Regions from separate parts of the Clostridium budayi genome, predicted to be linked through region 3. Evidence: a T-box and tRNA genes for the amino acid it is inferred to sense, from the RefSeq annotation. Region 3 holds a T-box; the other regions hold tRNA genes.
What was found. The T-box of region 3 lies ahead of argS (arginine--tRNA ligase). A T-box ahead of a tRNA ligase gene usually reads a tRNA of that ligase, here a tRNA-Arg.
Positions count from the first base shown of each region.

Region 1: it encodes a tRNA-Arg, which carries the amino acid that the T-box ahead of argS (arginine--tRNA ligase) is inferred to sense. The anticodon was not compared.
Region 2: it encodes a tRNA-Arg, which carries the amino acid that the T-box ahead of argS (arginine--tRNA ligase) is inferred to sense. The anticodon was not compared.

Region 1 covers NZ_AP042456.1:115,774-126,092, forward strand. Annotated here, with positions in the region: gene ACZ5TJ_RS00525 (ABC transporter ATP-binding protein) at 1-477, opposite strand, end outside; gene ACZ5TJ_RS00530 (ABC transporter permease) at 489-1,283, opposite strand; gene ACZ5TJ_RS00535 (bifunctional glycosyltransferase/CDP-glycerol:glycerophosphate glycerophosphotransferase) at 1,292-3,568, opposite strand; gene ACZ5TJ_RS00540 (glycosyltransferase family 2 protein) at 3,597-4,673, opposite strand; tRNA gene ACZ5TJ_RS00545 (tRNA-Arg) at 4,834-4,908, opposite strand; gene ACZ5TJ_RS00550 (sensor histidine kinase) at 5,026-5,877, opposite strand; gene ACZ5TJ_RS00555 (DegV family protein) at 6,102-6,974, shown strand; gene rbr (rubrerythrin) at 7,046-7,660, shown strand; gene ACZ5TJ_RS00565 (AAA family ATPase) at 7,691-10,319, opposite strand, start outside.
Region 2 covers NZ_AP042456.1:284,865-295,183, reverse strand. Annotated here, with positions in the region: gene ACZ5TJ_RS01400 (HlyC/CorC family transporter) at 1-1,221, opposite strand, end outside; gene ACZ5TJ_RS01395 (alginate O-acetyltransferase AlgX-related protein) at 1,356-2,543, opposite strand; gene ACZ5TJ_RS01390 (MBOAT family O-acyltransferase) at 2,556-4,049, opposite strand; gene ACZ5TJ_RS01385 (hypothetical protein) at 4,374-4,754, opposite strand; gene ACZ5TJ_RS01380 (hypothetical protein) at 5,109-5,216, opposite strand; partial or broken gene ACZ5TJ_RS01375 (glycosyltransferase family 2 protein) at 5,394-6,342, opposite strand; gene ACZ5TJ_RS01370 (hypothetical protein) at 6,535-7,080, opposite strand; gene ACZ5TJ_RS01365 (hypothetical protein) at 7,413-7,943, opposite strand; tRNA gene ACZ5TJ_RS01360 (tRNA-Arg) at 8,058-8,132, opposite strand; gene ACZ5TJ_RS01355 (hypothetical protein) at 8,320-8,781, shown strand; gene ACZ5TJ_RS01350 (cation-translocating P-type ATPase) at 8,872-10,319, opposite strand, start outside.
Region 3 covers NZ_AP042456.1:2,211,935-2,222,253, forward strand. Annotated here, with positions in the region: gene ACZ5TJ_RS10610 (lysophospholipid acyltransferase family protein) at 1-41, opposite strand, end outside; gene ACZ5TJ_RS10615 (ComEC/Rec2 family competence protein) at 154-1,020, shown strand; gene ACZ5TJ_RS10620 (ribonuclease H-like domain-containing protein) at 1,125-1,910, opposite strand; gene ACZ5TJ_RS10625 (HAD-IB family hydrolase) at 1,925-2,656, opposite strand; gene ACZ5TJ_RS10630 (FeoA family protein) at 2,869-3,090, shown strand; gene feoB (ferrous iron transport protein B) at 3,103-4,866, shown strand; gene ACZ5TJ_RS10640 (FeoB-associated Cys-rich membrane protein) at 4,883-5,014, shown strand; gene ACZ5TJ_RS10645 (AI-2E family transporter) at 5,063-6,205, opposite strand; gene argS (arginine--tRNA ligase) at 6,805-8,499, opposite strand; T-box leader at 8,576-8,799, opposite strand; gene ACZ5TJ_RS10655 (Ppx/GppA phosphatase family protein) at 8,948-10,319, shown strand, end outside.

The sequences.
Region 1 (10,319 bases), 930 kb from region 3:
ATTAACTGCTACAGCAAAACCTAAACGAGCCTTCATACCACTTGAATACATTCTTACTGGTTGCTCTATATAATCTCCAAGTTCTGAGAATTCAATTATATCATCAATCTTTTCATTTATTTCACTTCTAATCATTCCCATAGAGTAACCTTTAAGGTATATATTTTCTCTACCTGTAAGTTCAAGGTCAAATCCAGCTGTTAATTCTAATAGAGCTGATACTTTACCATTTACAACTATTTCTCCCTCTGTTGGATAAACAACTCCAGTTACCATCTTAAGGATTGTTGATTTACCTGAACCATTCTTGCCAAGTATACCAATAACTTCACCTTTTGGTAGTTTTAAATCAAGCTTATCTATAGCTCTATATGGAGTGTATCTCTTTCCCCAAAATAGATCTTTAAATCTATCTTTATCATCTTTATATAGTTTATATTCTTTAACTACATTATTAAACTCAACTGCATATTCCATAACTCTTCTCCTTATAAAACGTCCGCAAAATCTTTGTATAGTTTCTTATAAATATGACTTCCAATTAGCGCTACAATTATAATTACAATCCATATGTATATTGAATATGTGCTTTCGAAAAACCATTGTTTATAAAGTAGTGTATTTCTATATCCTTCAACAAAGTAGTTAACTGGATTTAGTTTAAGTATAAACTTTAATACAGGGGAATGTACACTTTTTATATTCCAAAGTATTGGTGTTAACCATAATACTGCTTGAATTGCTGCTTTAACTAAATTTTCAAAGTCTCTACTAATTACTGATAGTGATGATAACGTCCATGAAAGTACTAAGAAGAATATATACATTACAGGAATATAATATAAGAACTGTAAATAGTATATATCAGGGTAGTATCCAAAAAACGCAAATATAACCATAGCTAATAAAAGTAACATAACTTGAACATATAGTTTTGATAGTATTACAAATGTTGGTATAGTTGATATTGGAAACTTCATCTTAGTTACAAAATGTCTGTACTGTCTAATAGACATAGCTCCTCCAACTATTGCATCATTAACAAAAAACCATGGACATAAACCTGCAATTAACCATATAAAGTATTCAAATCCATCAACTTTTGAACTTGTTCTTATAAATGTAAATGCAAAAAGGTAAACAAGTATTGTTACCATAGGTCTTATAACGGCCCAAGAATATCCTAAAGCAGCACCTTTATAAAATTTAACTAAGTCAGCCTTAGATATAAGTATCGTTTGTTTAATGTTTTCAACATTTTCTTTTATTATATTTTTTAACATAAAATCACCTATTTATTTTCATTAGTTATATAATCAACTAATCTTTTACTTGCCTTTCCATCATTATGGTCAAAAAATCTATTTTTAAAACTTCTGACCTTATTAATATCAAATTTATCCTCCTTTATTATTTCTATTATATCTTCATTATCATAAGCTATAGGACCTGGAACAAATTCATCATAATCATAGTAGAAATCTCTTTCTCCAAGATATTCTTCCTTATCATAAGCATATAATAATATTTTCTTATCTAATAATGCTGCTTCAAATAAAACAGATGAATAGTCTGTTATTAATATATCTGTTATTATTAATAACTCATTTACATCAACACTACTATCTAAATTAAGTATTCTATTAGATAGGTGCCCTGGTATATTTAGTGATCCACTAAGTCCATTTTTTACACTTGGGTGTAGTTTAAACACTATTACATAGTCATCATCTATTGAATTTAGTAATTCAACTGGATCTAATTCTAGCTTAAAGTCTTGTCTTTCTTTAGCTCCACCCCTAAATGTAGGTGCATATGTTATTATCTTCTTACCTACTAATTCTGGGTATTCTTTTAATAATTTATTTTCTATATCTTTTTTATAATTTTCATCAAATAATATATCTGTTCTTGGCACTCCAAGCGGAAGAACCTTTTCTTCTTTTATATGGAATGCTTCTGCATAGTGTTTATTTATTTCTTTAGCACTTGTTATTACTTTAGTGTAATGTAAATGTGCATTTTCTTCGAATTTTTGTGAATTTCCGTCTCTTTTTCCTATTGCACTAAATCCAAATTTCTTAAATGCACCACATGCATGCCATACTTGAATTACTTCTGTTCCACTTCTAAATTTTAATCCATAAAGCTGTCTATAATAATCGTCTAATAATATTGTTTTTGCTGTTGCAAAATTATAGTACATACTTAGTCTTTCTGATTTACTTCTATTTTTATCTAAATAAGTAACAATCTCTACATTACCTCTTTTTAATAATTCGTCATAGATTGCTTTTAAGTTTCCAGTTAGATTTTCTGATTTATTACTAGCTAAAATAACCTTATTCTTTTTAAGCGGAAGTAAACTACATAAATAGAAGAATGCTTTATCAGTTCTTCTAGAAAACGTATTTTTCATTCTTATTAATCTTCTTTTAGTAAGATACTTGTATATATATTTTTTATTATTAGTTCTTACTGCTTTTTCCATATAATCAACCATATAATCATAGTGTCTTCTTAATTCTTCTATGCTTTCGTTATTTAACTTATCAAATGTTTTTGCTAAAAGGCTTATGTATTCTACTTTTGCACTCTTACCTAAGAATAAATATCTTTCTATTACTCCTCTTGTTAACATCCATTTTAATTTTTCAAAATCATTAAGTATTTCAGAATCAATAGTATCTAATAATTGTTCCATACTCTTAAACGCCTTAGTTTGAACCTCATCATTCTTACTTATTATAGCCTGTTTAAATGGTGGCCAAATATTTATATCAACTAATCTAATTAAGTAAGCTTTTTCTAATTTTATTGCAACATTTCTATCTTTTATGTGTGAGTTTATTTCATCTAATGCTAGAATCCATGACTTTCTAACATCCTCTATTACTTTATGCGGATTTACAAATACTTGTTGCGTTAGAGATTCTCCTGGATTATTTCTTATTCTATAATAATATGCAACATACTGAGTACTAAATATTTTCTTTGCTCTTATATATGCTCTTGTAACAAATACTTGGTCTTCCCCATAGTTTATTTCTGACGGGAATTCTAAATCCTTTATAAGCTCTGTACTATATAACTTATTGCAAGGTCCCATCATCCAAAATAGTTCGAAATTTTTTCTTATATCTTTTGGACCTTCTTCAAAAAAGTGAGTTTTTACTGGCCATATTTCCTCTCCGTTATACATGCATGTTGCACATACAACCATATCAGCATTATTTTCTTCTGCAAGATTGTATCTAACTTCTAATGAATCTTTTGGCAGAAGATCATCAGAGTCAACAAAAGCTATGTATTTTCCCGTTGCTGCTTTTATTCCTCTATTTCTTGCTTGACCCGGACCTGCATTATCTTGATATATACTAACTATATTTTTAAACTTTTCACTATATTCATCTATTATCCTTTGACTACCATCTGTAGAACCATCATTTACTAATATTATTTCTACATCTTTTAACGTCTGACTCATTATCGAATCAAGTGTTTCTCTAAGATAAGACTCTACATTATATACAGGTATTATTACACTAACTTTATATTGATTATCCAACTCAGTTTCCTCCTATAATAAAACACAATTATCCCCTACCTAAGTTACGCTTTAGTTTGTTAATATCTTTTCTTAACTCTGCCGCCTTATAGCTTATATAAATAAGAGATGTTATTTTTATAATTGCTATTTTATTTACTGATGAATTCTTATTATCATACATCATATTAAATACAATCTTTTTTATTTTACCTAATTTCTCAAATTGCTCTCTATCTACTATGTTTATTAGTTTAAGCATACTTTTATAAACTTTATCTTTATCTGAAGTTTTATCTCCTATAAATGCTTCTTTAAATGGTGGCCATATATTAACATTAACCAATCTATAGAAATAAGCATTTTTAAGATTTTTTCTTATGTTTTCATCATCTATTTCATAATTTATATCATTAGAAACAAGTTCCCATAATACTGTTACATTATCAATTACTTTAGATGGATTAACAAAAACTTGTTGAGTTAATGATCCTCCGTTTTCTTTTCTCATTCTGTAATAATATCCAACATATTGTGAACTATATATTTTGTTTGCTTTAAGGTAAGCTTTTAAAACAAAAACTTGATCTTCTCCGTAATTTATATTCTCTGGAAACCTTATATCTTGTAGAAGCTCTCTTTTATATATTTTATTACACGGTCCCATCATCCATAATAACTCTAAGTCACTTCTTATATCTTTAGGCCCTTCTTCTAAAAAATGACTTTTTATTGGCCAATCTTTTTCTCCATCATATAGATAAGTAGCGCATACAGCTATATCAGCATTATTATCTACGGCATGATTATACCTTTTTAAAAGGGCATCCTTTGGTATTATGTCATCAGAATCAACAAATATTATGTATTCTCCCCTAGAAACCTCTACCCCCTTATTTCTAGCCTTACCAGGACCAGAATTTTCTTGATATATACTTATTATGTTCTCATACCTTTTTGCATAATCATCTATAATAGATTGACTATTATCTGTTGATCCATCATTTACTAATATTATTTCGTAATTATCCATAGTTTGATTGACAACAGAATCTAGCGTTTCCACTAAATATTCTTCTACATTATACACAGGTATTATTACGCTTAATTTGTATTCTCTACTCAATGTATACCTCCTCTAGGCACATATATAACATTCCCAAATTATTCAATAAATTAATATATATAATTATAATATATATTATAAACTATGTACAGTTGGGCTATTTTGTAATCAAATTTTATGAAAAAACAAAAAAACTCTAAAAGATTTTCTTTTAGAGTTTTGGTAGGGCGTATAGGAATCGAACCCATAATGTACCGTCCGTAGCGGTATGTTATATCCATTTAACTAACGCCCCGTATATTTACTTTTACTAACAGACCTATATTATCATAAAATCCATCATAGTGCAAATAAATTTATTAAGCCTAATAATGAAATATAACTATCTAATTATTACTTCTTATGACCCTTGCTATAAATATATATCTGAGAATTCTATTTCTAGTAATTGAACATTATTACTACTGTGTTCTACTTTATCTTCTTCTTGATCTAATTTAATATTTGGAATAATAACTGTAAAATCCGATCCTTTTAATGGCTCACTTTTTAATGTTATTGTACCATCATGTAAATTAACAAGAGATTTAACTAAATCAAGACCTATTCCACTTCCTTTATATTCTGTTTTTGCTTTTTTTGTTTGAGTAAATCTATTAAATATATTTTCTTGGTCTTCTTTAGCAATTCCTATCCCATTATCTACAACACTAATTTTTATATTATTATCATCTACCATTAGAGTTATATAAATACATTCTCCACTATTTGAAAATTTTATTGCATTAGATAACAAATTAATAAATATTCTATCAAATGCCTCTGGATCTACTGCAATTATACACTCCTCTTTATTTGTATCAAACACAAGTGTTATATCTTTTTGTTTCGCATATTTATCAATCGATGCTATAGTATTTTCTAAAAAACTTACTAGTTCTATGTTTCTCTTATTTATGCTAAAGTAATTTCTATCTAATTTTGATACATCTATTAAATTATCAATTAGCTTGAGCATTTTATAACTATTTCTCTTTATCATATTTAAATATTCTTTTTCTTTTGCATCCATATTTTCTGCTTTCATAGCTTCTAATATTTGATAAACACTCATTATAACATTTAATGGTGATCTTAAATCATGAGAAATATTAGAAAGAAGTCTTTCTAACTTTTCTTCTCTATCTTTTAAGTCACAAATAAGATCAAGCATTTCATCTTTTGATAAATTTTCATAATCACTCTTATTTGTAAAATTACACATATTTCCCTTCCTACCTTAGCCCCTAATCACTACACATAGATTTTAACATTTTTTACATTAAGTTACAACCGTTTTTGTTCAAAAATTTTAAATTATATTTTATTTTAGATTTAATTTTATATGAGCTATTTGTAATATTTTTATTATTATTTGAAATAATATATATACTTATGACTATAATTATAATATTATTACATTAAATATTCTTAAAGGAGGTTTTTGTTATAAATAATTTTATTATAATAACAGACTCAAGCTCTGATTTACCAAAAGACATAATTGATAAGTTTTCTATTCATTCACTAGGTCTTATATGTAATTTTAATAATAAAGAATATATAGATGAGTATGGTAAATCAATTGATTATAAAACTTTTTACGATGGATTAAGAAATGGTGCTATGCCAATGACATCCCAAATAAATAGTTTTAGGTTTTTTGAAGCATTTGAAAAATATGCAAAAGAAAATATTCCAATAATTTATATAGCCTTTTCTTCAGCACTTAGTGGAACTTATAATAGTTCTTTAATTGCAAAAGAAGAAATTTTAGAAAAATATCCGAATGCGGATATTTCAATAATAGATACTAGGTCAGCTTCTTTAGGTGTTGGACTTCTTGTTTATGAAGCTTGTAAATTAAGAGAAAATGGTGCTTCAAAAGAGGATATAGTAAATCATATAGAAAATATCAAGTTTAAAGTAAATCATATATTCACAGTAGATGATTTAAATCATCTAAAGCGTGGTGGTAGAATTTCACCTGCTGTCGCAACAATAGGATCATTACTTCAAATTAAACCTATTCTTTATATGCCAGAAGACGGTACGCTTCAAAATTTAAATAAGGTTAAAGGCAGAAAAAAAGCGATAAAGACTTTATATAGTTATTTTGAAGAAAGGTTTGATTATTCAAAAAATGATACTATATTTATATCACATGGTGATTGTATAGAAGAAGCTGAAAAATTAGCTTCTATGATAAAAGAAAAATATGATGTAAATATAGTAATAAATTATATTGGACCTGTAATTGGAAGTCATTCTGGTCCTAATACACTCTCTATTTTCTTTAAAGGCTTAGACCGTAACTTATAAAACATTAAGCATAATCTCCTTTTAAATAGTTAATACTAAGTATAACTTATTTGAAAGGGGATTTTTTATTTATGAAAAGTTTAAAAGGAAGTAAAACCGCTGATAATTTAGCTAAAGCTTTTGCAGGAGAGTCTCAAGCAAGAAATAGATATACATTTTATTCAAGAGTTGCTGCAAAGGAAGGCCACAAACAAATTGAAGCTGTTTTTCTAGAAACTGCTGATAATGAAAGAGCTCATGCTAAAGTGTTCTATGATTTATTAGTTGAAGGCCTAGGTCATACTGATATAACTGTAAATGCAGATTATCCAATAGGACTTGGTACTACGTTAGATAATTTAAAATATGCAGCTGAAGGAGAAAGAGATGAATGGGGTACTGCATATCCTGAGTTTGCTAAAATTGCTAAAGAAGAAGGGTATCCTGAAGTCTATAATGCTTTCTCTCAAATATTAACAGTAGAAAAGCATCATGAACAAAGATACTTAGATCTTTACGCAAACCTTAAAGATAACCTTCTTTATGTTAGTGAAACTCCTCAATATTGGAAATGCAGAAATTGTGGATATATATTTGAAGGAACCGAAGCTCCTAAAAAATGTCCTGCTTGCTATCATCCTCAAGGATTCTTTGAAATTGCTTATGATACTAAAGCATATGGACCTAGTAAAGAACATGCTAAATAAAAGGAGCGAGATATTAATCTCGCTCCTTTTTTATAGGATATTAAAATTAGCAGTACTACCTTCTTTTGTTGATACTACTTCAATCTTTGCATCTACTCTTTCTTTAAGCTCTTGAACATGAGATATTATCCCAACTAAACGTCCACCCTTTTGTAATTCTAATAAACTATCAATAGCATTATCTAATGATTGTGGATCTAGAGTCCCAAATCCTTCATCAACAAACATAGTTTCTAATGAAACTCCTCCAGAACTTGCTTGAACTACATCTGATAAACCAAGTGCTAAAGATAACGAAGCTTTAAAGCTTTCTCCTCCTGATAATGAGCTTACATCTCTTGAACTTGCAGTATAATTATCGTATATTTCAAGTTCTAATCCTTTTTGACCTGCACCTTTGCTTTTACTAGTCTTTCTCTTTAATGAGAACCTCTCTCCAGTCATCTTCTCAAGTCTTAAATTAGCAGCATCAATTATATCTTGGAAATATGATGCTAATACATATCTTTCAAAAGATATATAAGGACTCTTCTTTCCATTTGCTAAATCAGCAAGTTCTCCTATTACCTTATATTCTTCTTCTTTTTTATTAAATTCTTTATTAAGTTCTATTACCTTTTTAAGTACATTTTTATTATTTTGAAGTATTGAATGTTCATTCTTAACTTCTTCTGTTTTTAATTCTTCTTCTTTTCTTATTTCCTTAATTTCTTCATCTATAACATCAATATTTATTAAAATTAAATCCTTACATTTTTCATTAAGAGTTTTATTTTTTTCTTTCATAAGTGAAAGTTCACTCTTATAACTCTCTATTTCTTTATCTAAATCATTTATTCTTTCAATATACTCTTTAGATTCTATATAGTCTTCCTTACTCTCAAATCCATTACTTTTAATTGAATCTATAAATAATTTATTTTTTTCATTAAGCTCTGTAGAAGCTTCTTTTATATTCTTTATTATTTCTTTTACCTTAGCTTTTTCTCCTTCAAGTATATTTAAACTTTCATCTCTATTTTTAATTACTAGTTTTAATTTATTCTTACTATTTTCAAGTTCTAATACCTTATTATTTATTGTTTTATTTAAATAATCTACTGATATTATATCTTTAGGTATATCTTTTTCTAATTCCTCTAATGAAGCTTTATTTGCTTGTAATTTTGCATATATGTCTTTATCACTTTCTTTTAAAGAATTAATTAATTCCTCATTTTTGTTTAAAGCTTCATCTATTTTTAATAATTCACTCTCTATAACTTCCTTTTTATTTATTTTATTTTCTATTTCTTTTATCTCTTTATTTAGAACTTCAATATTACTTTTTAAGTTAATACCTATATTTTTAACTTCTTCTTTTGAAGAAGAATCATAATTAGGGTTAATACTTATATCATTAGAAAGTTTACTTAATGATTTATTACAGTTTTCTAATATATTATTAGCCTCTGAATTAATTTTAGTTAATTCAAGCATTATATTATTATTTTCTAGTTGACGTTTTTCAAATTCAGCCTTCTTACTCTTTAATTCTTCTTCTGTTGGAATATTATCATTACTTTTAACTGCTTTATTTGGATGATTTAATGAACCACAAACAGGACATGCTTCTCCATCATTTAAACTATCAGCTAATATACCCGCCTGCTCTTTTCTATAGACATCTTCCATATGCTCATATTCATGTTTTATCTTTTTAAATATATCCTCTTGTTTTAAATATTTATCTTTTATTTTACTATGCTCTACTTTAAGTTTTTCATATAAATCTATAGTCTTAAAAGCATCTCTTGCCTCTTTTATAAGCTTTGTTTTATTTTCTATTTCGTTATCTAAATTAACTTTTCTTAATTGGAGCTCACTTATATCTTTTAGTTCCTGCTCTCTCTTATCTTTGTTAGTCTTAAGAAGTTTTGTTTCTTCATCTTTTTTATTGATTAATTCTTTAACTTCTATGCTCTTTTTTTCTAATTCTAATATTAGTTTTTTAATATTGTCATAATCTCTTATCTTTGGTTCTAAAGTCTTAAGCTGTCCAATTTCTTCTGAAAGTTTATCTCTATAACTCCCCTTATTTTCTTCATTTTTAACTGCTTCTTCTAATTCTAATAGCTTTTCTTTAAGAGTTTCTACATTTTTATTACATTCATTTTCCTCTATCTCTTTTCTTGATAAATAATTTGATTTTTCTATATATTCTTTTTCTATATAACTTACTTCTTTAGCTTTCTTTGCTCTATCACTTAAAATTTTGCTCTTTTCAATTGATTCCTTTTTAAGTAATAATTCATCTAATGCTTTTAATGATTGTTCTTTTTCAATTAGCATTTCATTATTTTGAACCGCTATAAGCTTTTCTTTATTTTTCTCTTCTAATTTAGCTTTAATTCTTTTTATATTAGATTCATTCTCTCTGTATACTTCCTCTTCCTTAGCAATTAATTCATTAAGCTCATTAATAACTCCTAAAAAATCAATATACTCACCAATTTGAATATTATGTTCACCTTGTATGTTATTAAGGTGTGTTTTCATTCTATCTTTGCAAAGATTCCTATCCTTACTAAGGTTTAAAGCTTTTTCTTTCAATGATTTTTGTATACTTTCAAAATTATAAGTATTAAATATTTTTCTAAATACATCTTCACGTTCAACT
Region 2 (10,319 bases), 1.1 Mb from region 3:
ATTTTTTTCAACTTCTTCTACAACAAATCTTATTTTACCTATTGTAACTTCTTCTTGCGCTTCAGGAATTCTTCCAAGTTCTCCTATAACAAGACCACCAACAGAATCAAATTCTTCTGATTCCATATTAACCCCTATAAGATCACTTATATCGTCGAGTCTAGCACTTCCTTCTACTATATATTCATCTTCTTTAATTACTTCAATCATTTCTCTTTCTTTATCATATTCATCTTCAATATCTCCAACAATTTCCTCAACAACGTCTTCAATTGTTACGATACCAACAGTTCCACCATATTCATCAAGTACAACTGCCATATGATTTCTTGATTTTTTCATTTCATTAAATAATTCTGTTATTTTCTTAAATTCAAAGGTATATAAAGGTTCTCTCATATAATCAGTAACTTTAAATTTACAATCTCTTTTGTCAGCTATTATAAGATCTTTTACATTAAGTACACCAACTATATCATCTATAGTATCATCATATACTGGAATTCTTGAGAATTGATCTTCTTTTATTACTTTAAGTATATCCTCATATCCATCATTAACATCAATAGCAGTTACATCTACTCTTTGAACCATTACATCTTTAACTTGAAGATCTGCAAAGTCGAATACATTAAATATCATTTCCTTCTCAACATCTTCAAGTACACCTTCTTCTTCACTAACGCCAACCATTGTCTTAAGCTCTTCCTCTGTAATAAATGGTTCTGTTGCTTTTGGATCTCCTCCAAATAATCTAATAAATACTGATGAAATAGCAGTAAACATTGCAACGAATGGCTTAAATATAGCTACGCAGAATTGTATTGGTTTGCTTACTTTAAGAGCAACTTGCTCTGATTTTTGCTTTGCTATAGATTTTGGAGTAATTTCTCCAAAAATAAGTACAAGTACAGTCATAATTGCAGTGGCTACTGCTACAGCACTTTCACTACCGTTAAATATTTTTACGGCTAATGATGTTGCAATTGCTGATGCACCTATATTAACTATATTATTACCTATTAAAATAGCTCCTAAAAGCCTATTTGGATCTTCAATTAACTTTTCTACCAATTTAGATCCTTTTACACCCTCTTCAACCATATGTCTTATTCTTATCTTGCTTAGAGACATAAGAGCTGTCTCTGACATTGAAAAAAATCCAGACAATACAAGTAAAATTACTAATAGAATAATTTGCCCCGTATAACTAGAGTCCAAAAATTATCACTCTCCCATAAATTGTAATTTTATAAATATATTATTTTCAATTATATCATATACAAAAAAAATTATATATATTCTTTTATATAAAAAGGAGCAATAATAATTTGCTCCACTTTTATAAATAAACACTATTTAAAATCAAAAGTTTTCATATTTGATAAAGATCCTGGATAATACATCATTATAACTATATCAGGATTATAATTTTTTATATAATCGTACTCCTTACCATTATAATATCTAAGATCGAGCACTCTAGTTTCTTTAGCACTTAAACTTAAATATGATGCAACAGGAAGCACAAAAGAGTCCTTTAATATAAGTATTTTTTTATTGTTATTTACTTTATTATTTATTATTCTAAATTCATTATCTCCACCTAAATAAGATGCATATTTATTTTCATAAATATCTCCCTTTAATAAAGATTTTTCTATTATGGTATTTTCAAAGTTTCCTTTTTTTGTTTTCATAACTTTACTGTCATTATTATATTTTGTAACTGTAAGGTTTGTATCAAATTTTGGTATATACATATTAAAATCATCAACTTCTGTATAATACTTACCAACTCTTTTTCCTTGACTTCCTACAAAACTTTTATTGTAATTAATCTCTTTATAATTATTTATATCCCTATTTATATTATCTTTATCTAAACTCATTCCATAGTCTGAATTAAGCTTGTTTATTAGTTCCCCTGTAGCCCAAAATCCAGTTTCAGGCTTCCAATGATGATCTGTTTTAAAGAATGCATCTTTATAATCTATATTATCTTTTTTCATTTCTTCTCTTAAATCTAATGTATTTATATTATTTTCTCTTAAGTTTTTTAAAAAGTTGTCTGCTACCTCATTTGAATAATCATCAACCCCAGTTGGTAATTGACCTACTTCTCCAGTAGCCTTAAATGGTGATTGTACATACATAAAATCAATATTATTTTTCTTAGTAAAATCTCTAAGTTTAATAATACTTTCCGTTTGCTTTGTTAAATCTATAGGATTACTAGTTAAGTTAAAGTGTAGATAGTTATTTTTATCTTTAACAACTGTACGCCATGATTCAACATCTTCTACTACTTTTTTATTCATAGCTCTTTGAACTAATCCATTGAATTCTATAAATTTCATCTTATTATATAAATTTTCATTTAATATATTATCAACATCAGAAATAGCCTTTTTCATATTATTATTGGATATTTTTAAATCTTTTTCATTATAAATATTTTTAAACGTTCCTACAGTAATAACACCTACTATAGTCAAAAATGCCACTGCCATTATTTTATTTCTTCTGTTTACACCACTCATAATCATTTCTCCTTAAAAATTAAAATATATAAATGGATTATATGCACCTTTAATTATGAAAGACATCGTAATTAAAAATACTCCTATATATAAAGCAACGTATCCAAAGTCATAACATATTTCTAAAATTCTATATCCTTTATTTATTTCTCTTTTATCCATTAAATCTTTATATTTTTTCTTTAAATATTCTACAATTGGCATACTAAATATTATTGAACATATTAAAAATACAATATTTTCATTTACATAAAGTATTGTTAAGTTATCCATTAAACTATTTCCATTAAGCCCAAGCATAGATTTAATATATTTAGCCGCATACCCTATAGTATCTGATCTAAATAAAACCCATCCAAATACTGCAACTAATACTGCATAAGTATGTTTAAATGCTAATATAGGTATACTGTCTTTTTTATTCTTATCTTTACCCTTTTTCTTATTTCTAATATCTATAACTTTTTCTATTGCAATAAAAATAAAGAAATACATTCCCCATGACATAAATGTCCAATTAGCACCATGCCAGAATCCTGTTAAGAACCATACTACAGAAAGATTAAATATAGTTCTTTTTATGCCTTTTCTACTTCCACCTAAAGGAAAATACACATAATCCCTAAACCAGCTTCCAAGTGAAATATGCCATCTTCTCCAAAATTCTGAGACAGATTTTGATATGTAAGGATAATTAAAGTTCTCTAAAAAGTGGAATCCAAACATTTTTCCAAGTCCTATCGCCATATCTGAGTATCCTGAGAAATCAAAAAATATCTGTAATGAGTAACATATAGCACCAAGCCAGGCAAATGATACAGATATCTCATCAGGTTGAACGGAAAAAGCTCTATCTGCAATTAAAGCAAGATTATTTGATAAAAGTACCTTTTTTGAAAGTCCAATTATAAAACGCCTAACCCCTTCGCTAAAATCATTGAAATTTTCATGCCTTTTATTAATTTGTTCTGCAACAGTTTTATACCTAACAATAGGTCCTGCAATAAGCTGAGGAAATAATGCAATATAAAGCCCTACATTCACAGGATTTTTTTGAGCTCTTATTACATCTCCGTCTGAATCAGTTCTTCTATAAACATCTATAACATAAGATATTGCTTGGAATGTAAAGAATGAAATTCCTATAGGAAGTGGAATCTTTGGAACATATAAATTTAAATTAAATATTTCATTTACATTGGTTACAAAAAATCCTATATATTTAAATACAAATAAAATTCCAAGATTAAAAATAAGCATAATAACAATTAATATTTTACTTGTCTGCTTATTATAATTATACTTTTCAACTAACATACCAAATATATAATTAAGTATTATGGATGAAAGCATTATTAGTACGAATACCGGTTCTCCCCACGCATAAAACAATATACTAGCTAAAAATAGAAATAAATTTCTAATTTTTCTATTTGGAATTAAATAATAGAATATTAAGCATATTGGCAAAAAACCAAATACAAATATCGAACTACTAAATAGCATATTAACCCTCCCATTTATTTCAAAAGTCATACACATTTTAACACTTTATTCATCATTTATCCATTATTTATCCATCATTTTAAATATTTTTAACTTATAATCCTATTTATTACATTTAAGCTAATACTATAAGAACTTAACTACCTCTTAATGCTCCCCAATGAACTATTCTTGATTTAAATTTCCTACTTTGTTAAAGTTTTAACTAAGTATAAGCCTATTGTTAATATATTAACAATAGGCTTATATTTTTAATGCATCCATTTGGCATTATCCCAGTTATATCAACTCCTCGAACCTTGTCGAATTTTGTTCGTTATTTTTTTAACTATGCTTTTTTAAAGAATCATCTAACTGTTTTTCTATAGTTTTTACGACATATTCTAAATCTGTCTTTCCTTTGCTTGCTATGAGATCTGAATTTTTAACTCCTATACGCCTTACTTCTTCAGCCCAATCTATAACTTTATTAGCATCTTGCTCATCTTCATTAAAATTTATAGCTATTTTTCCCTCTTTCATATCTACATACACATTTGTTATCCCTTTTAACTTTTTAAGTGCCTTATGAAGGAACTCTTCGTATATTTCAAACTCTTTAGATACCATCTTTAAGCACTTCATTTCAAATATTATTTGTCCTTTTGTTATTTCTTTTACCTTTATCTTTATTATTTGATTCATCATCTTCTCTTTTATTCCCATATTAAAAACTCCTAAAACATTTTTTGCCTAAATTAATTAGTTCATTTATAAAACCTATGCAATATTTGTAGTACTAATGATAATTTAATATAATTTTTTTTAGCTTATAAATATAAAAAACCTAGGAATTTAAAATTCCTAGGTTTTTTATTGTAATAATTTACATTTAAAGAGAACGTATTTAACTTTTGTATTTACATATATCCTCTGTGTTTGCTCTGCTACAACCTCATAATTATCCCATAAATATTTAGGCTTAATATTATTAACATTCATCTTATGATTAACTTTCATGACTATATAATCTGGAATTGCTTCTTTTACATACCTATTTTGCTCATCACTATTCTCTATTTATCTTTTCTCCTTTTCCTTAAAAGCGAAAAATTTCATTAGTATAAATGTAACTGGCACTCCTATTATCGCGGCAAGTATATATGCAATTAATTTATTTAATCCCATAATATTAAATACTATTAATACAACAATATTTTGTATTATAAAATTTGGAATATATCATCGAAAATACAACTCCATTAAATGTGTTTATTACTCCTATTATTACAAAGAGTATAAATTCTTTACTTAAAAATATTTTTAATATTTTATCTATTAAAGCTTTCATATTACGACTCTTAATTATTCTTCTGAATCAGTATTTGTTATTAATTCATCATCAATAATGTATCTTGGTCTATGCTTAGTTTCAGTGTATATCTTTCCTATATATTCACCTATAACTCCAAGACATAGTAATTGAATTCCACCAATCATTCAAATTGATCCAGTAATTGAAGTCCATCCAGCTTCTGCATTGCCCATAATTTTTGAAACAAATGAATATATTATTGCAATAAGACTTACTATAAATATACAGAATTCAAGACTAGTAATTATTCTGATTGGCTTTATACTAAATGATGTTATCCCGCCCCATGCAAAATTAAGCATCTTCTTTAATGGATATTTAGATTCCCCCGCAAACCTTTCATGACGTTCATATTCAACAGTTGTATGCTTGTATCCTATTAATGGCACTATTCCTCTTAAGAATAAATTAGCTTCTTTAAATTAACTTAATCCTTCAAGGGCTCTTTTACTCATAAAACGATAATCAGCATGATTCGCCTAGTACATTCATAAACTTATAAAATCCAAGTGCAGTAGTTCTTTTAAAGAAAGTATCTGTTTCTCTAGATAAACGAACTCCATATACAACATCATTACCTTTATAGAATTCTTCAACAAATTTATCTATTACATCTATATCATCTTGTAAATCTGCATCTAATGATATTGCCATATCTGCATATTCCTTAACTGTCATTAATCCAGCAAGTAATGCGTTCTGATGCCCTTTATTTCTTGACAGATTTACGCCACAAAAAATATCATTTTTATTATGTAACTCTTCTATTATCTCCCAACTCTTATCCTTCGACCCATCATTTACAAAAAGTATTTTACTATTTGGATGAATCATTTCTTTTTCTATCATCTTATTCATCTTTTATAGTAATCTACGGCTTGTCTCATGAAGAACCTCTTCTTCATTATAACAAGGTATTACTAAATATAATTTATTCATATTTCTCCTCCATTTTAATGAATAATATTTTAAAATTTACAAACTTTGAAAATCACACTAAAATATATGGGTAAATTTTACATATCTTATGATATTGTACCATAAGAATGGTATAAGTTATTATAAATGGTTTTTATTATAAAATCATTCATAATCCCTTATACCTTTATTTGTTTCTACTATTTGATTGTTTTATTGTTCTTTATTAATATTTTTATTTATTATTCCTATAAAGTCTTGGATCTTTTCCTCTTGTGCTGAAGTTAGCTCTCTATTTCTTATTATGTTTAAAATATCCTTTGCTTCTCTATATTCGTTATTTTTAATTAAGTCTTGTACATTTTCTATCTCTTCATCTACTTTTTTCTTATTTCCAAGTTTAATTCTAATTTTATCTTTTAATGCTCCTAAATCATTTCTTATATTATAATCTTCATATTCCTTGGGAGTACTTTCTATAGACTTTAACGCACCTTCTAAATTATTTTTCTCATATAAACTTTTAGCCTCATTATAATTTATAATTATGTCTCTTAATTTTTTGGCTTCATTATTTTCCTTATCTTCATCTAATGCTTTATTAAAGTCATACATTGCATCATTATATTCTGCATTATTTAGTGCTAACTTTCCCTCTTGTATGTACTTATTAACTCTGCTTTCACATCCGTAAACGTTAACACCGGTAAAAAAAATAATACATCCTAGATATAAAATCCTCTTTAGTTCTTTTTTCATACTACTCCCCCTTAATAAAAGTTTCGATCTGTTAAGTTATATGAACATTTTTTCTCACCCTTTAAAGATAAAGAAATTTAGATAAAATCAATTTTATGTATTATTTATAATTATATCATAATACTATTAATAATAATAAAAATACCCATAACTATATAATATAAAAAAGATACTTAATTGAAACTATTATAACAATGATCATTGTAAATGGAATTAAAAAAGCCGACTCCTTTTCAATATAGAAATCAGCTTTTAGTGTGTTAACTCTCTTTTTTTAATTTCCTTTACATAGGTAGTACTTTATTGATTAAATCTAATTTTCTACAAATAACCTAATTAGATTTAATTAGGTTTCCATTATCATCGTAGTAAGTGGAATGTATGGGAATTAAAATCTCATCTTTCTCAAATGGATCAAATCCTCCACTTCCATAATCCTCATATATTCTTATTTTATTTCCTCTTATAAACGAATTTATATAATCGTAATATTTTACTTCGACCTGTAAAAAACTATCTACATAAGCTATCATCTTTTTACCGTCTTTTTCTATAATATGCTCAACATCAGTAAATGCATATGAAATGATGCATCCAAATAAATAAAGAACCATACTACCACCAATTATGAAACTAATTAGAACAGTTGCAGTTATGTTTCTATTTGTATAGTAATACATAAGAACAATTACTTGAATTAAAATTGAAAATAATAATATAGTAAAAATAGTAGCAAATATAAACTTAACAACATTTAAAAACCCAATGCCATTTAATCTAAGTATATACTTAGAAATTTTATATAGTAGTACTAAAGAAAATAATAAAATACAGTTATAAATAAAAAATTTTTCCTTTTTCATAAACTCTCCATGTTTAATTTTAATTCTCTGAATATAAAATCCTTCTTAAATAAAAAATTATATCTAAAAATAAAGCGACTTAACTTTTAAAGTTAAGTCGCTCTCCACCGTAAATGGCACCCCTAGTAGGAATCGAACCTGCATCTATCCCTTAGGAGGGGATTGTTCTATCCATTAAACTATAGGGGCTTATCATTTTAATTTTATTACAATATAATCCACCTGTCAATTTAATCTATATATAAAAAGATAGATTAGAATATAAAATTATATCATTTATACTTCAAAAATATGGTAAAATTAATGTAAATAAAAGTGTTTATTTTTAGTGTTTTTATTGAATAACCTAATAATTGCTATATGTGTGGAGGGGAAAATGAGAAAAAATAAAATAAATCTAAGTAATAAACTAATAATAATTTTGATTGTATTACTAATTATTATTGGATTATTTATATACAACTTTATAAAAGATGCTAATACATATTCTAATATTATTAAGTCAAATTGGAAAATTGAATTATCATCATCATACAAAGAAATTTATTCATCAGATAGCGGTCCTAGTTTTTTAGGTGATGGTTATAGATATCATATCTTTGAATATACGACTAGTAATGATATAAAAGATTCTTTAGATTGGCAAACTTACAAAAATCCATCTATGGAATTAGATATTAACATCATCTTATCAGAATTAAAAGTACCAAATGAATACTTGCCACCTTTTGACTGTGAGTATATGCACTTCTTTAAAACAAAGGATGACTCCTCTAAGTTATATATTATCTTTAATGAAAAGGAAAATAAAATATATGTTGCTGAACATTTTCTATAATATATTTAATAAATTATAATAGCACAAAAGGATACTAATTTTAGTATCCTTTTTTATTGTTGCCAGTTTATTATTAATATGTTTTTTAACCTATTGTTCTACATGTTTTCTAACTCTAACTACACTAACTATTGTCGCAAGTAATGGAGCTGATAATGCTATTGTTCCAGCTGATACTAGCCATTCCATTTTATTTAATTTAGTTAAAGTAAATATTTCTCTACCTATTGGTGTAATAAATGCTAAAGATACTATTCCCATCATTATTACAACCAATATAACTTTAAATGGAGTAAGAGGTAATGCAACCTTAAATAAGATTACCATACTAACCCCAGATAACATTAATACTGAAAGTGTTCTACAATGCTCTATATCTATACCTAATTTATACGAAATAACAAATGTAGCGGATACAAATAGTGCAATGAGCACACCATTTGGTATACTTGCGGTTAATATTCTTCCTAAGAATCCATGTTTTACTCTTTCTTGGTTTGGAAGTAATGCTAAGAATAATGCAGGTATACCTATCGCACAACTACCAACTAAAGAAAGTTGAATTGGTTGTATTGGGAATGGTAGTAATAATATTGAGAAAACAACTGCAAGTATAATTGAATATGTTGTCTTTGATAAGAATAACTGTGCTACTCTCTCTAAATTATTTATTTGTTGTCTTCCCTCTGCAACAACCTTTGGAAGTGCACTAAAGTTTGATTTCATTAGTACAAGCTGTGCTACTGCTTTTGTTGCATCTGAACCATTTGCCATTGCAATACCACAATCTGCTTCTTTAAGTGCTAATACGTCATTTACACCATCTCCAGTCATAGCAACTGTATGACCATTTTGTTGAAGTGCTATAACTAAATCTTTCTTTTGGTGTGGTGTAACTCTACCAAATATACTGTACTTTTCTACTTCCTTCTTTAATTCTTCCATATCTTTTGGAAGCTCTCTTGCGTCAATATAGTTCTCAGCACCTTCAATACCAGCTCTTTTACCCACAGCTGAAACTGTAACAGGATTATCTCCTGAAATTACTTTAATTTGAACACCTTCATTTTTAAAGAATTCTATTGTTTCTGGTGCGTCCTCTCTTATTATATCTTCTATTAAAACTAATGCTACTTTGTCTACATCTTTAATTTTTTCTCCTTTTAATGAGTTTAAAGATGATTTAGCAAGTAATAATACTCTTCTGCCCTTTTTAGCTTCTTCTTCTACTTTATTTTTTATTTCTATATACTTAGGTCCCATAACAATTTCTGGTGCTCCAAGTATCCAAGCTCCCTTATCTTTAAGTACAATTCCACCCCATTTTCTCTTTGATGAGAATGGAACTTTCTCTATTATTTCAAGATTAGAATCTTCTTTATATTTATCTAATATTGCTTGTTGAGTAGGGTTCTTACTTGGAAGGTTATGAGATATACTAGCTAATACTTCATCTATCTCTTTATCTTCAAATTCTGATAAATTTACAACATCAATTAATTTTAAAGTACCTTCTGTAACTGTACCAGTTTTATCAA
Region 3 (10,319 bases):
ATCATATATATAAAGTAACCAATGTATTTAAATATTCTCATCTAATCACCTCATTTGCTATTTAATTATATTATATCATACTGTAATTCTTTATTATTATATAATATGATGTTAAACTATTACAGTATATAAATAAATTTTGGGAGGTTTATAATGAAAAAAACTTTTAAATTACTTTTATCACTTCTAATTATTTTTACTATGACAACTTTAGCTAGCTGCAGTACTTCTACTACTTCAAAGAAATCTACTAACACTGATTCTGATATGTTAGTTCATTACATAAATGTTGGTCAAGGTGATGCAGAACTTATACAAGTAAACGGTCTTAACATGCTGATAGATGCAGGTCCTGGTTCAAATCAAAAAGACTTAATATCTTACTTAGATAAATTAAAAATTAAAAAGTTAGACTACGTAATAGCTACACATCCACATGAAGATCATATTGGAAATATGGATGATGTTATAAATAAGTATGAAATTGGAAAGTTCTATGCACCTAAAGTTGAACATACTACTAAAACATTTGAAAAAATGGTTACTGCACTTAAGAAGAAAAATTTAAAAATAAATGTTATAAAAGAAGGTACAGACTCTATAGACCTTGGTGAAAATACTAAAGTTTCTGTATTTTCTCCAAAAGCTAATTTTAATGATAAAAAAGATTTAAATAACTACTCTCCAATAATGAAGATACAATATGGTGATACATCATTCTTATTTACTGGAGATGCTGAAAAACTTGAAGAAAATTATGTTTTAGATAAAGGTTACGACATAAAAGCTGATGTTTTAAAATTAGGTCACCATGGTTCTACAACTTCAACTACAGAAAAGTTCTTAAAGAAAGTTAATCCTTCAATTGGAGTTATATCTTGTGCCCCTAATAACGACTATGGACATCCTCACAAAGAAACTTTAAAGAAATTAGAAAAATATAAAGTTAAAGTTTATAGAACTGATAAAGACGGTACAATAACTTTATGTAGTAACGGAAAAACAATTACTAAAGAATAAAAATAATCGTAATCTTTAAGATTTAATATATCTTTTTTATAAGATATTACATTAAATCCACTAAAAATATATAAGAAAAGAGATTATTCCTAAACTTTTTTAATTTATTTAGGAATAATCTCTTTAACTTTTTTTCTTGACTCTTCATTTTCGGATATATTTTCCGATTGTTCATTATTACCTAATGTATCATCACTAAAATTATTATCATTAGCTTCAGCCTCTTTTAAAATATCCTCTTCTTCTTTTATAACTATATACTTTTTCCAATTAGTAAATATATAAAATAAATTTACAACATCCTGTTCATTATAAAGAAGTATATTTTCAATTTTTTCTTTAGGCATTCTTTTTATATAATCACTATCTTTCATTATCTTATGAAATGTTTTGGCAAGGTTTGAACCACTTATAACTTCTCCTTGCCTTTCTATATCAAAAATCTTTTCAAGCTTTTTAAGACCTATTGATGTTTTAATATCTCTTTCATAAGCTTTTTGAAGGTCTATTGATAAAAATTCTTTGCTAAAATCATAGGAAATATTATACTTATTGAATAAATAATTTATTACTGTAAAATCATTATTACCTGAAAAAGTAGATATTGCTTTTTTACCATTCTCTTTCATTCTTTGAAAATATCTAAGTGCTAGATTAAGTATATCTAATCCTTCTTTTCTATTTTCAAGCATATATTGAGTTACTTCTAATACTCTATTTTTTTCATTATAAATACAAGCACCAAAAACCCCTATGCATTTAGGCTTCTTATAAACATAGTGTTCTAAGTCGAAAAATATAATTTCTTCTGGTAAAACCTCTTCATCCATTTTCAAAAATTGTTTATTATCTATTTCATCTACAGGTATAACATTTTCTTTTATAATCACAGAATCACTCTTTCTTATTCAAATTGGATATCCCCTACATTTAGATTATACGTTACATCTTTTCTTTCTACAATAATATTTATTCTATCTCTTAAAGCTTTATCATTTAAAATTTTTTTAAGTAACTCTTTTGTAGGGTTCATTCCATATGGATTACCAACTTTACTAAGCATTGTATAATCTCCTGCAGTATCCCCATAAGCGTAGCTATTTTCTAAATCTATATTATATTTTTCTTCTAGTTCTTTTATTGCTTTTTCTTTACTTTCACTATCCCACATAGGAATTACATCGCCAGTATATACACCATTTTCATTTAAAGTATATTCTGCACCTTTATAATCATCAAATCCATGCTTTAAAGACATTTCTTTTACAAGTTCTTTAGGTGAACCTGAAACAGTAATTAAAATATGTCCTTGTTTTTTGTGCCATCTTATTCTGTCTCTAGTAAAAGTATATACTCTGTCTCCCTTTTGTTCTATTACCCTTTTTGCTATAAATTCTATTTGATCTTTCTTTAATCCTTTTATAGCATCCATATAAATGTCAATCATCTTTAGAAGATAAGTATCATAATCCCCTTCTCTTCTATCCCATTTATCAAAATCTTTTCTTACATCGTTATACCATTTTTCTGGTTCAATTATTTCATATTTAATCATCTTCTTAAAGACTTCTGTTATAAGTCCTTCTCTATATAATGTTCCATCGATGTCGAAAAATGCTGCTATTCTTTTTTCCATATAAATTCCTCCTTCGTATTTAATATTTCTTACTATTATACATACAAATTTTTCTTTTGCAAAACAAATAATTTACTTTAAAAATATTATCCCATTATATTGTTGCCAAAAATTTTAATTTATATAAATTTACACTAAACATTGACTTCTAAATTCATATAGTGATATTATAATAATATGATAATGATTTTCATTGTGAGGTGTGAAGGAAAATGGAACTAATAAATTTAAAACCAGGAGAACACGGAATTATAGATAGAATAAAAGGTGATAGTAAATTAACTAAACGTCTTTTAGCACTTGGTTGTATAGAAGGTACTGAAATAATAATGAAAATGGCAGCGCCTCTTGGAGATCCACTAATAATTAATTTTAGAGGATTTGATTTAGCTATAAGAAAAAAAGATGCTAAAAATATTATTTTGCTAGCATAAGGAGGAATTTAAATGACAACAATAGCACTGCTTGGGAATCCTAATGTGGGTAAAACAACATTATTTAATGCATTAACGGGATCAAAGCAATATGTAGGTAACTGGCCTGGAGTTACTGTTGAAAAAAAAGAAGGATACTATAAAGATTATAAAATAGTAGACTTACCAGGAATATATGCAATGGATACATTTTCTAATGAAGAAATTGTAGCTAAAAACTTTTTAGAGAATGATGATGTTGATCTAATACTTAATATAGTTGATGGTTCAAACTTAGATAGAAATCTTTATTTAACAACACAACTTAAGCAATTTAATAAGCCAATAATTCTTGCAATAAATATGATTGATGTTGTTAATAGCAAAGGTTATGAAATTGATTATGACAAGCTTTCTTCTGAACTTGGAGTTACAGTAATTCCTATAATTGCTGCTAAAAAGCAAGGAATTGACTTAGTAAAAGAAGCTATAGAAAAAAAAGATTATAAAATTTTAGATGATAGTAAGAAGTTTAACTTTTATGATGAGAAAGAAGCTTACAAATACATAGAAAAAGTTACGCAAAACTGTTTAAATAAAAAAAATGCTAATAAAAAAGATTTAACTGAAAAATTAGATAAAGTGTTACTAAATCCATTTTTAGCTTATCCATTATTTATTCTAATTATGGCATTTATGTTCCAATTCACTTTTGCTTGGGTTGGACAACCTATATCTGACTGGTTAGATGGATTATTAAATAATTCGTTTATACCATGGATGCATACATTACTTGCAAATACATCTCCTTGGTTCCAATCATTATTAGTTGATGGTATCATTGGCGGTGTTGGTGGTATATTAGTACTTTTACCTGTAATTCTTGCACTATTTGTTTGTATAGCATTCTTAGAAGATAGTGGATATATGGCAAGAGTAGCATTCTTAATGGATAAGTTCATGAGAAAGATGGGACTTTCAGGAAAAGCATTTATACCTATGATTGTTGGATTTGGATGTTCAGTTCCTGCAATTATGTCTGCTAGAACTTTAGAGAGTGAAAAAGATAGAAAGCTTACAGCTCTTCTTGTTCCATTAATGTCATGTAATGCAAGACTTCCTATTTATGCATTATTTGCTTCAGTATTCTTTACTGAACATAGAGGATTAGTTGTTGCATCACTATACTTACTTGGAGTAGTTATAGCATTCTTAATAGGTATTTTATTTAAAAAGACTATATTTAAAAAGGATGAGGAACCTTTCATCATAGAACTTCCAAACTACAAAATTCCTCAATTAACTTCAATAATCAAACAAACTTATGATAAAGCTAAAGGCTTTATTAAAAAGGCTGGTACTATAATATTTGCAATGACTGTAGTAATCTGGTTCTTATCAAACTTTAATTTACATGGATTAGTTGAAAATGTTGATGAAAGTATGTTAGCATCTATTGGATCATTTATAGCTCCAATATTTACGCCACTTGGATTTGGTAACTGGCAATCAGCAGTATCATTACTTAGTGGATTGCTTGCAAAAGAAAGTGTTGTTTCTTCAATGGAAGTAATATTTAACGGAGACTTAAAGGTTATTCTACCTCAATTCTTCACAGCAATTTCAGCTTACTCATTCTTAATATTCACTTTACTTTATGTACCTTGTGTATCAACTGTAGGTACTATGAAGAAAGAGTATGGAACAAAGATGACAATTTTTTCAGTTTGCTATCAACTGGTACTTGCATGGGTAGTTGCATTTATATTCTACAATATAGCTTCAATATTTATTTAAAATGAAGGTGATATAAATGGAAATTGCAATAGCAATAGGAATCGCAGCAGTAGCTGTATATATAATATATAAAAATATTAAAAAGTCTTCTAAAGGACATTGTAGTGGCTGTAGCGGATGCAGTAAAAAGTGTCCATCTAGAAAGTAAAAAGTAGCAGAGGGAAATAATTCCCTCTGCTACTTTTTTATTTATATTCTAATTATCTATATCTTCTACATCTTCTATGTCTTCTAATTCTCTTCTTCTTTTTTCTTCCTCTGTAAACTTCTTAACTTTTTTATCATAATATATTTTCATTGTTGCTACAGTTGGAGATGCTAAAAGCATTCCTATGGCTCCGAAGAATCCTCCACCTACTGTAACCCCAAATACAATAAGAAATGGTGTTACTCCAACTTTTCCTCCTACAATTTTGGGCTCTAAATACCAAGCATCAAATTGTTGAAGTGCAAGTAAGAATATAAATACTGCAAGTGCTTTCCAAGGTGAAACAAATATAGCTACAGCTGCACATACTAATTCACCTACAAATGGACCAAAGTATGGAATCATATTTGTAAAGCCAACAACAATTGCAAGAAGTATTGCATAAGGTACTTTAAGTACAATAAGTCCAACTAGTGACATAATACCTATTATTAGCGAATCTAATGCTTTACTACCAACATAAGCTCCTATCATACTGTTGTATGTTCTAACTAAGTTTATAAGTCCATTTCCTTTTTTCTCCCCTAATATCATTTTAGTTAATATCTTAGATTGCTTTATAAATCTTTCTTTATCAAGCAATACATATATTGAAATTAAGAATCCAAAGAAAAACATTATTATGTCAGTTGTTATTGTTAACAATGACCCTGCCATATTTTCTAAAATACTCATAATCACAGTTCCAACCTTACTAGATAAAGTAGTTAATGTACTTAATACTCCAGCATCTTTCATTATGGCATAAATCTTATCATTTTTAAGAGCTGAATTTACCCATTCTTGAACCGTATTAACGTAAGTTGGAATTTCTTTAGTAATAGATATTATACTATCTATTAAACTTGGTATAACAAATATCCCAACTAATGCTAATATACCTGCAACAATTATATATGTAATTGCTACTGCTCCTCCACGATTAAACTTAAGCTTCTTCTCAAAAAACTTCATAACTGGATTCAGTATATATGCAAATATAAAAGCATATATAAAAGGTGTTATAACTACTAAAAATTTCTTTATAAAAGAAAAGTAAACTGAGTAATTATCTACTATTTTATATGCTACAAATGCTAAAAATACGACTATAAGAATATCTTTATATTTAAAAACTCTATTAAAATTCATCTCAATCTAACCTCTCCTTCCTTCTATATTACTATAAATTATAACATATATATTTATGAAATTATTATTCTAAATATATTATTAATATTTTTTTATAAAATTTAAAGCCATACAATTAATAAATTGTACAGCTTGTATTAAGTATTATTTTTAATTAATTTACATTTTAATAACAGTATAATCCCTACTATAATTAACCTATAACCATTTCTATATATAATCTCATCTCAAAAATTTCTCATAAAACCTTTACCAAATAAAACTCCGCTAATTATACTCTTATAAAAATACACTAATACTTATATTAATTGTTATAGAGATTTTATTATAAAATCTATTACTAAATATACTGTGATCACATTAGGAAGTTTAGAGGATACCTCTTATAAGTAATATTATAAACTATTTATAATAAAATTCTCGTCTAACTTTTATCGATATTATATAACAATTATAATGTCATTGTAATACTTTTTGGTATATTTTTCAGCCAATTAATATTATTCATATTTTCTTTATTTTTTTAACCTCTAATTAACTTTACTTTTTTATTAAAATAGTACTAGAAAATTTTTCTAGTACTATTTTATAATTTGATATTACATTTTTTCTACAACTTCTATTCCAAGTAATCCTAATCCGTTCTTTATTACTTGTAAACTTGCTTTTACTAATGCAAGTCTTGCTTTTTTAAGTTCTTCATCTTCTAAGTTTAATACTGAGTGAGCATTGTAGAACTTATTAAATAACTTAGCAACTTCAATAACGTATCTTGACATAACTGAAGGCTCAAACTTCTCAATAGCTAAGTGAATATTTTTCTTAAAGCTTTCTAGAGATTTTATAAGTTCAAATTCTTCTTTTGAATTTAACTTGCTATAATCAATATTAGTTAAATCTACTTCTCCAGCTCTTTCTAATATACTATTTCCTCTAGCATATGAATATTGAACGTATGGACCAGTTTCCCCTTCAAATGAAAGTATTTCTTTCCAATCGAAGATTATATCCTTTTCTCTTGAATTCTTAAGATATGTGAATATAACCGCACCAATACCTATCTTCTTAGCAACTTCTTCTTTATTTTCAAGTTCTGGATTCTTTTCATTTATTATTTCAAGAGTCTTTGAAACTGCTTCACTTAATAAATCATCTAAAAGAACAACTTTTCCTTTTCTTGTTGACATTCCACCGTCTGCAAATTTAACTAATCCAAATCCTACATGAACGCAATCTTTAGCCCAGTCTTTACCTGCAAGTTCTAATGTTTTAAATACTTGTTTAAAGTGTAATGCTTGTGGAGTACCAACTACATAAACACACTTATCAAAATCGTAAGTATTCTTTCTATAGTTTGCAGCAGCTAAATCTCTTGTTGCATATATTGTTGCTCCGTCTCCCTTTAATACTATACAAGGAGGCATGTTATATTCATCTAACATAACAACTTGAGCACCATTACTCTCAGTTAAAAGATTCTTTTCTTTTAATTCATCTATAACAACTTGCATTTTATCATTATAGAATGCTTCCCCAGCTAAAGAATCAAATTTAATTCCTAATAAGTCATAAACTCTATTAAATTCTTTTAAGCTAAGTTCTCTAAATCTCTTCCATAGAGCAGTTTCTTCTTCTGCACCTTCTTCTAGTCTCTTAAAGTGCATTCTTCCTTCATCTACTAATGATGGATCTTTTTCTGCTTCATCATGGAATTTAACGTATATTCTTAAAAGTTCTGATATTGCATCTTTTTCTAATGCTTCTTCATCAACCCATCTATTATAAGCTGATATAAGCTTACCAAATTGAGTTCCCCAGTCTCCTAAGTGATTTATACCAACTACATTGTAACCTTCTTCTTTGAATAATTTATAAAGTGAGTTACCAATTGATGTTGAGAAAAGGTGACCAACGTGGAAAGGCTTTGCTATATTTGGTGATGAGTATTCAACACATACAGTTTTTCCTTCTCCTATATTTGATTTACCGTAATCTTCACCCTCAGTTAAAACTGTTTCTATTGCATTTTTTGTAAATGCTTCTTTATCAACAAAGAAATTAACATATGGTCCTAAGTTTTCTATTCTTTCGAATCCTTCTTTGTTTAATTTTGAAGCTAATTCTTCAGCTATCATATTTGGAGCTTTTCTCATAACTCTAGCTAATTGGAAACATGGGAATGCAAAATCTCCCATATCTGATTTTGGTGGTATTTCAATAAGTTTTTTAATGTCTTCTATTTCTAAGTCAACATGTTCTTTTATTAACTTTGCAATTATTTCTTTATAATCCATTTAAATTCCTCCTGTAATTTTCTGTATATTTTGTAAAACATAATTTATGAGCATAAAAAACCGCCTCTTATATATAATAAGAGACGGAACAATAACAAATTTCCGCGGTACCACTCTATTTGCATAAAGAAATGCCACTCTATTTTGATAACGCAAGCGATTAATTCTTGCGGCTCTCCCTACTCATTTCAGGCGCTTCTTAAAGGCTCTGTTTCAAATAATTTATCTTATAAGGCTTACACCAAACTCCTTACTCGCTAAAAGAATCAATTATCCTACTTTCCTCATCACAGAATTTTATATTTTACTTTTCTTTCATATATTATACATACTTTACTTTGTTAATGTCAATAAATACTTAAATATTATTATATTTAATACAATTTAATAAAAAATGTTGTATAATAGTTTTAATATTTAAATTTAATTGATATTTAAGGAGTTTGTTATGAAAAGAATTGGTGTCATTGATATAGGAGCAAATTCAGTCACCCTAACATTAAATGAAGTTGAGGAAAATGGCTATTTTAGACCTATAGATGAACTTAAAACATCAGTAAGATTATGTCAGGATCTTGTTGATAATGATAAAATCTCTGAGGAAAAATTAAATATTACATTATCAAATCTTAGAGTTTTTAAGTCTATGTGTCAGGTATCTGGCGCAGAAAAAATTATCGCTATAGCTACAGAATCTTTTAGAAGTGCTTCTAATAGTGATTATCTTATTAATTTAATTAAAGATGAATTAGATATTGATGTAACTATACTAAACATAGAAAAAGAAATTTATTATAATTTCCTTGGTATATCTAATACTATATACTTTAATAATTCTCTTATAGTTGATATAGAGGGTACTGCTACTCATCTAGCTTGGGTAAAGAATAGAAAAATAGAAAAATATCATTCTATTCCTGTTGGTACATTAAACCTTACATCTGAATATCATTTACAAGATAGAATCTTAAGAGAAGATTTAGAAAATACAGTTTCTAAAATAAATAATTTATTAAACGAATGTACTTGGCTTAAAGAATATAAATTTGATTCTATAATTGGTGTTGGTGGTACAATTACATGTCTAGGTCAAATTGATAGAATAAGAAAACGCTATCCTTTTGGGGTTGCACATAATTACACTCTTAATGATATAGATGTTCATGACATATATAATTTATTAAAATCTAAAAATCTTAAACAACGTAAAATGGTTGAAGGACTTCCAAGGGAACGTGCTGATATAATAGTTGCAGGACTTTGTATATTCCAAAATATACTTACACATACAGGAGTAAGTGATATTATTACATCTTCTAGAGGTTTAAGAGAAGGTATTATGTATGAGTATATTGAAAATAAATACAATTATAATAAAGATATGCTAACATTTAGTATAAACGGGATTATGAATAAATTAAATATTAATAAAAACCATGCACATCATGTTTACTCTATTGCACAAAAATTATATGAGGAACTTAAACCTCTTCATAAATTAAATGATTGTTATTTAAAAGTTTTAAAAACAGCTTCACTTTTGCATGATTGTGGAATTAGTATAGATTACTATAATCATCATAAGCATAGTTTTTATATAATTTTAAATTCTTATATAAATGGATTAACTCAAAAAGAGTTATTCTTGAGTGCTTCTGTTGCAGCTTGTCATAGAAATAATCAATACCATATACCATTCCCTCAATTTTGTTCTATAATAAACAAAATTGATGTAAATACAATCGAGTATATGGGAGCAATACTTAGAATAGCAGAAGGCCTAGATAGAAGCCTTGAAGGTGCTGTTAAAGATATAAATG